DNA from 2 places in the Chitinophaga sp. OAE865 genome. Region 1 is predicted to be linked to the other one. Evidence: riboswitches for the same ligand, from Rfam matches in the RefSeq annotation. Region 1 holds a riboswitch; the other holds the start of a gene.

Region 1 (3,405 bases):
CCCGGATGCTACCCTGCCAGCTGGAACTGGGCGGGAAAGATCCGTTGTACGTGACAGACGATATTGAGGATATTGCAGCTGTAGCGGCGGCTACCGCCGATGGCGCTTTTTATAATAACGGGCAAAGCTGCTGCGCAGTAGAACGTATTTATGTGCATGAAAAAATATACGACCAGTACGTGGAAGAATTTGTAAAAGCCGTTAAATCCTGGAAGCTGGGATTGCCTACCGATGAAGGCGTATACTTTGGCGCCATCACCAGGAAAGAACAATTAAAAGTGCTGGAAACGCAGGTACTGGAAGCACGGGCAAAAGGCGCCACCCTTAAACTTGGTGGCCATATCATTGAGCATGAAGGCAATTTCTTTGAACCTACCATTCTCACCGATGTGGACAACTCCATGAAAATTATGCAGGAAGAAAGCTTCGGCCCGGTAATAGGTATTATGAAAGTGGCGAGCGATAAAGAAGCGATTGAAATGATGAATGATACGGAATATGGTCTTACTGCTTCCGTATATTCCTCCAACGGCGAAAGGGCGCAGGCGATCCTGTCGCAGGTGAATACGGGTACCGGCTATTGGAATTGCTGCGACCGTGTTTCTGCGGGGTTGCCGTGGGCAGGAAGGAAACACTCTGGTTTTGGCGCGACGTTGTCTCACCAGGGTTTAAGGGCGTTCACGAAAACAAAATCGTGGCAGATGAAGGGGTAAAGTTGCGTAAAGATATACGATGATAGAAGCGTGATACAATTTTGTGTTGTATCACGCTTTTTTTTTGGGGGATATATTTAATCAATATTGTTTGCAGATTTGTTAATCCACATTTGTTATAATCCCCGGATAGTCTCCGTCAGAGGTACTAATAAAATTATTGATTCGTGCGTTGGATCAGGATTGCCGGAACCTTTAATTGAATTAGAACAGGGAGGATTTGGTATTACATTTTTAAAAGAGAAGTATACAAATAAGCTCACGCCGTTTGAAGAACCTGAAGATAGACAACGTAAAGCTATTTTATACATTGGGGAACATGGAAGCATAAGCAATACACAATACCGGGAATTGGCCGGTGTGTCAAAAAGAACTGCAACAGGAGATTTACAAGAGTTAATGAAAAAAAATTCATACAAAAATCTGGAAATACCGGAAAAGGAACTTCATACACTGAACCAATCTGATATTGGGGCCACATAGAGGCCATTGGGGCCATATAGGGGCAATAAAGGGCAATGAATCAATTTCTTCTATCAAAATAAACCTCCTCCACTTCATTTTGGCATTTATACCTAATTACCTTAGGTTTGCTCCGCATTTGGTTCCGCCCGGCGGCGGATTAAAAGGGAATCCGGTGTAAAACCGGAGCTATCCCCGTAGCTGTAAGCCTGCATTTACCAACAGGTAAATTGTTTTTCCGGATGTACTCCATACCACTGTTTGCCAGGCGGCAAATGGGAAGGTCCCGGAAAAGCAGGTAAGCCAGAAGACCTGCCTTTTGCAACTGATCATTCAACGCTTTCGGGTGAAATGCCATGAATGTAGGCCTACCAGGCATTTATGCGCTGTTATGTTTTTCGTTTAGCCTTTGGCGTGATGCCGGAAGGATAACCGGTATTATGATCATTTTTTCCAGGGTTTTTGCCCCGGAAAAGAGTATTGTATTTCTTAACAAAACAATAAATATGAAAAAACAGTTATTATCCTTTCTGTCTGCAGCTATGATGCTGTTTGTTGCCTCCTGTCAAAAAGATGACGCATTACAACCCCTCGGATCCCAACGTACCAATGAAGCCGGTACCGGCGGCGTTACCGCATCGCTGATTGCAGGTAAATATGGCAACGGGTTCTTTATTGCCAATGAGGGATGGTTTGGCCATGGTACGGGCGATCTGCATTTCTATTCCTATAGCGGCGATAGTCTTGTTCCCAACGTATACCATGCAGAAAACCCTGCAGGCGCATTAGGTGGCCCCTCCAATACGCTGCAGTACGCCACCATTTTCAATGGCAAAATGTATATTGTTGTAAAAGCCGGCGGACCGCTGGTAGTAACGGATGCAGGCAGCCTGGTGGAAACCGGCCGTATCACTATACTTCCCGGCAACGATGGTCATGCCTTTATTGGTGTGGATGCCACACGAGGCCTGCTCAGCGCAGCCGACGGCGTTTATCCGTTAACGTTACCTTCCCTGGCGGTGGGCACTAAAGTAAGCGGTGTTGCAGGTTATACAGGTGATATGTTAAAAGCCGGCAGCTACATTTTTGTATTGTCCCAAACAGATGGCATCGTTGCTTTAAACAGCAGCACCTATGCCGTAGTGAAAAAATTCGGGACAGCTAACCTGGCATTTGCTGCTGGGAAGGATGGCGGTGTATATGCAGCCACTTCAGATTCCCTGATCCGTATAGATCCGGCCACACTGGTGCGCACTGCTGTGAAACTGCCTTTTACCATCGCATCACCGTGGGGAGCATGGCGCCATGCAGCTATTACTGCTTCCACTACAGAAAATGCTGTCTACATTGTGCGTAACAATGGCTTTGCCGGTGGTACTCAACTGTACCGTTATATTATTGGCAACACGGCATCACTGGCGGCTCCTTTTATTACCCTGCCTTCCGGACAATATTTTTATGGAGCTGGTGCTGCGTATAACAAGGATAAAAATGAACTGGTGATCACTACGCTGAACGGCTCTTTCACCGGGGATATCAACAGGGTGCTGTTATATGATGCCTCCACTGCTACGTTGAAAAAAACGCTGACTTACAACGGATGGTATTTCCCCGCCATGCCGGTATTTCATGAATAGAAAAGGAATGAAGCCGTCCTGGTCATTGACAGGACGGCCTCTTTATCAAAAATCAAGCGGCAGTACCATATTCATCACAATAGGCTCAAGCCTTTCCAGAGAAGCGCGTAACCGGGCTGTCATCTTTTCCTTTTCTTTTAGCCGGAAAAGCCATTGCCGTACAAAGTTTTCAGGAAGATAATAATCTATAGTCAACCGCGCTCTGCGGTCTGTTAATCTTTCAATCGTATAGTAGTAAGCGTTATGCCGCTTCTCATCTGTTTCGCTGAACATCACATTCTGTTCAGGATTATAGGAGAAACTGCTGGTATACATCATCACTTCTTTGCCATTGTCCAGCAGATGCCGGTGCCGGCTGCCAACACCAGGCAGGAAATGTTCCACTTCATCTATTCCCTTCACTCCTATCTGCCATTGGTGCCTGAATTCAAAATGCACTACGGTATAGGTAAGTGTTTTAATATCAGTGTCAAACTCTTTCGACACGGAAATCATTTTCACCTTATTGTTAAGTTCTGTTTGCGGGTCTGGATCAGGAGGCAGTGTATTCCGCAGTTCGCTTAAATGGGTGTAGTGAAAGGAGATATCACCTG
Region 2 (3,405 bases), 190 kb from region 1:
TAATTCTTTGGTTTATTTTCCTTGCTATTATATCTTTCCCCGGTGTAGATGAAGCTGTAATTGGCTTCCCATTGTTTATAATCGGCGCCCAGTATGAGGGAGCCGCTATGGCGGGGAATATAAACGATCTGGTCGCCGTAGAAACTATCCGATGGATCGGTGAAGTCCTGCGCACGTTGATAGGTATAAGTAAGCTTTGTGCTGAATTGAATTTGTTTTTTTATCAGCCAGATGGCTTTGGCTTTTACATCCAGCCCTTTTATTTTTACAAATCCCAGGTTCTCCATCTGCCAGCTTAGCATGCTGGCGCCGGGAACGGCTACTATCTTATCTTTCACCTCGTTATAGTAAGCATCTGTTTCTATACCTGCCTGTGTGATCCAGCTGTTGGTAAAGGTTTTGTTCCAGGTAAACCCTGCATCGTATTGTGTGGCAAATTCCGGTTCCAGGAAGCGGTTGCCTATTTCTGTATAATACAGGTCGTTGAATGTGGGCATGCGGAAGATGCGCTTATAAAATCCACGCAGCCTGAAATCCGCTGAGCGCGTGGGTTGCCAGGAAACAAATACAGCGGGTGTGAATTGCTGTTGGTAAGGAGCTGCTGCATTTTTCTTTACGGTTTCATTCACAAAGGTGCCCAGTATGCTGGCCTGTGCGCTGAACCGGTTGAAGCTGATATTGGTAGCAACGGCAGCTAGGGTGGTGTACCGGGTAGGATAGCTGAAATTTGTAAGATCGGCATCCAGCCGGTTCCACTGGAAATCGCCGGAAGCGGCAATGGTCCACCAGTTGGTGAGGGCATACTGGTGCGCCATGGAAAAATACATTTCATACTGCCGGTAATGATTGTCGATATAGAGACGGGCGGTATCCGGGGCCAGGAACCGCGTATAGTCGTACGCGTATTTCCCGTTCAGCAGGATGCTGTAACGTTTGGTAATATCTTTCCGGAAGCTGGATTGTATAAAGATATTCTGATCCCATTGCCGGTCTACATGCCCGAATACGCCGTTTACAATAAAGCCTGGCAGGCCGCGTTCCGATTGGTAATAGTATACTTTTGTGTTCCATTCCCCTCCATTCAGCAGGCCGTTAAAACCGCCTTCCACCCGAACGGCATTCACATCGCCGTTTGTACGGTAAGCGCTGGTATCATATACAAGGTGCCCGTTATCGTCGCGTTTCTGGTAGGAGAATTTATACCTTCCGGTAGCATTGATCCATTCGGTGCTGAAAGAGGCAGACACTTTGCTGCTGATCTTTTGCTGCCATAAGAGGGAGGGATTAAACAGGCCGAAAGAACCGGTTTTTATAGTGCCCCTGAGATGTGTTTTTTCGTTTGCTGTGAATTTAGGTTTGAGAGAAGTGAGATAGATGGCGCCGGCTGATCCGAAGTCTTTTGCCGGCTGGAAGATATTGCTCTTTTGCCCGTTGTAGAGGGCGATTTCTTCCATGTTATCCAGCGAAAACTTTCCAAGGTCTACCTGCCCGTTCTGCGCATTGCCCAGTTGTATGCCATCATAGAATACGCCTACCTGGTTAGTACCCATGCTGCGGATATCAACGGTTTTAAGCCCGCCTATACCGCCATAGTCCTTCACCTGCAGACCGGCAAAAAAACGGATAGCATCCGCTACGGAGTGGCTGCCCAGCCGCTCCAGTTCCTTTGCCTGCATTTTCTGCCCGGGGCTTACTTCCCTGGCAGTCCGTGCTGCGGTTACGGATACCTCCCGGAGCTTTTTGGCGGCTACAGTGTCGGCCTGCTGCGCGTACGCACCAACTCCTCCGCAGAGCAATACCAGCAACATTGCGGCGCCCGCATGTTTTTTGAAACGCATCATTCCCAAGCCTGTTAATATTCCATCAACAGCTTTCGCACTAAGAAAAATAAATCTGGAAAGAGACAAGTACAGGCAATGCCTGCAGATTGAATGTATTCCCAAGCTTCATTCCACGAAAGCTTAAAAAAATAGTGGTATGGCAGGTATTCTGACTTATCTCTGCTTTGGGCGACCTTCCCATTGAATGTTCAACAGTGGTCTGACTGGCGATGCCCTGGCATTGTATGAGACTTACAGCAGCGGGACTGTCCGGGATTTTCACCCGAGTTCCCTTTTAATCAGGCATTATCCGGGATGGACATGCCTGAACCATAGCGGGGCAAAAGTAGGTTATTATTTGGTCGATTCAAAAAACGGGTTGGATAAGTCATTCCGGGACGGGAAATACCCGCATTAACAAATTATTTGGCAGCTGCTTCCTCACAGTTGTCTTTGCGCCGGGTATCTATCAGGTATTGTATTTTCCACCCATCAGGGAACTTCACCATTTGAAAGGAGTCTACCCCGCAATGTGAAAACTGTCCCTTGAAATAGAAGTGGTAAGGCACCCATACAGAGGCCAGGCGCCCGTCCAGCAGGAGGGAGCCAAAAACAATACGCTCGTCGGCGGCGTTGGCTGGCAGTTTGGCAATATGCGATGCAAATTCAGAAACAGGCATGGTATGCACTGTTTCATTGCCGGCTTTATCTTCCGTCACCGACTGCAATTGCGCGCCCGGTGCGAAACAGCCGGCAATCCCGGCGCTGTCTGCATGAAGCATGGCCGTGAATAGCCGCTGGATAGTGGCTTTTATAGCGTCTTCCTGTGTTTGGGCATGCAGGGAAGTGCCTATGCTGAGCAGTATAAGGCTGAATATAACAGGTCGCATTTTTTCTTTGTAATATACTGATTTTACAGGCGATAACCGGTGCTCCTCCTTTCCCCCGGGGAAGGCCGCGACGGGAAATATAGTCAACATACCGGGAAATGCAGATACCTCCACCCATTACCACCGGCCTACCTTTACCGATATTAGTTCAAATAGTTAAAACATTGCTTATGAACCGCAACAAATCGGCCTGGTTATCTATAGCGACATTGCCTCTCTTTATTGCAGCCTGCAGTAAGGATAATGATAATGCGCCGCAAACAGGCACACCTGCAACTATCACTGTAGAGAATGTATTAGATGCAAAACCGCTGGTGGAGTCCGGGACCTTTAAAAATGAGGGCGCCTCGCCTGTGATCATGCCTGGTGAATCCATCTCTTTCCGGTTTTCAGCAGCAAAAGGGCAAGCCCTCTCTTTTGCTACTATGTACGGTTGGTCAAATGACCTGTTCTTTGCACCGGCCAACCCGGGGATAAAATTATATGAAGACAATGGCACGCCGATAGAAGGGGATGTTTCCGCCCAGGTAAAACTGTGGGATAATGGCACACGTATTAACCAGGTGCCCGGCGCCGCTGTTACACACCCCGGCACCGGCGAAACGGCTCCGAAGAATATTACAGAAGTGGCCGGAATGGATGCCCAGGGAAACAGCTATGCCGCGGCATCTGCCCTGATGAAAGCAACGCTTCAC

What was found. A riboswitch is a leader RNA that binds a small molecule or an ion and turns the genes downstream of it on or off. The one in region 1 is predicted to bind cobalamin.
Region 2: another riboswitch for cobalamin. It lies ahead of ABIE50_RS11415 (TonB-dependent receptor); the one in region 1 lies ahead of ABIE50_RS10605 (DUF5074 domain-containing protein).

The regions. Positions count from the first base shown of each region.
Region 1 is NZ_JBEPOF010000001.1:2,590,125-2,593,529, reverse strand. It holds gene ABIE50_RS10615 (aldehyde dehydrogenase family protein) at 1-713, shown strand, start outside; gene ABIE50_RS10610 (hypothetical protein) at 801-1,196, shown strand; cobalamin riboswitch at 1,299-1,509, shown strand; gene ABIE50_RS10605 (DUF5074 domain-containing protein) at 1,682-2,812, shown strand; gene ABIE50_RS10600 (DUF2652 domain-containing protein) at 2,858-3,405, opposite strand, start outside.
Region 2 is NZ_JBEPOF010000001.1:2,784,782-2,788,186, forward strand. It holds gene ABIE50_RS11415 (TonB-dependent receptor) at 1-1,841, opposite strand, end outside; cobalamin riboswitch at 1,963-2,170, opposite strand; gene ABIE50_RS11420 (nuclear transport factor 2 family protein) at 2,243-2,800, opposite strand; gene ABIE50_RS11425 (spondin domain-containing protein) at 2,881-3,405, shown strand, end outside.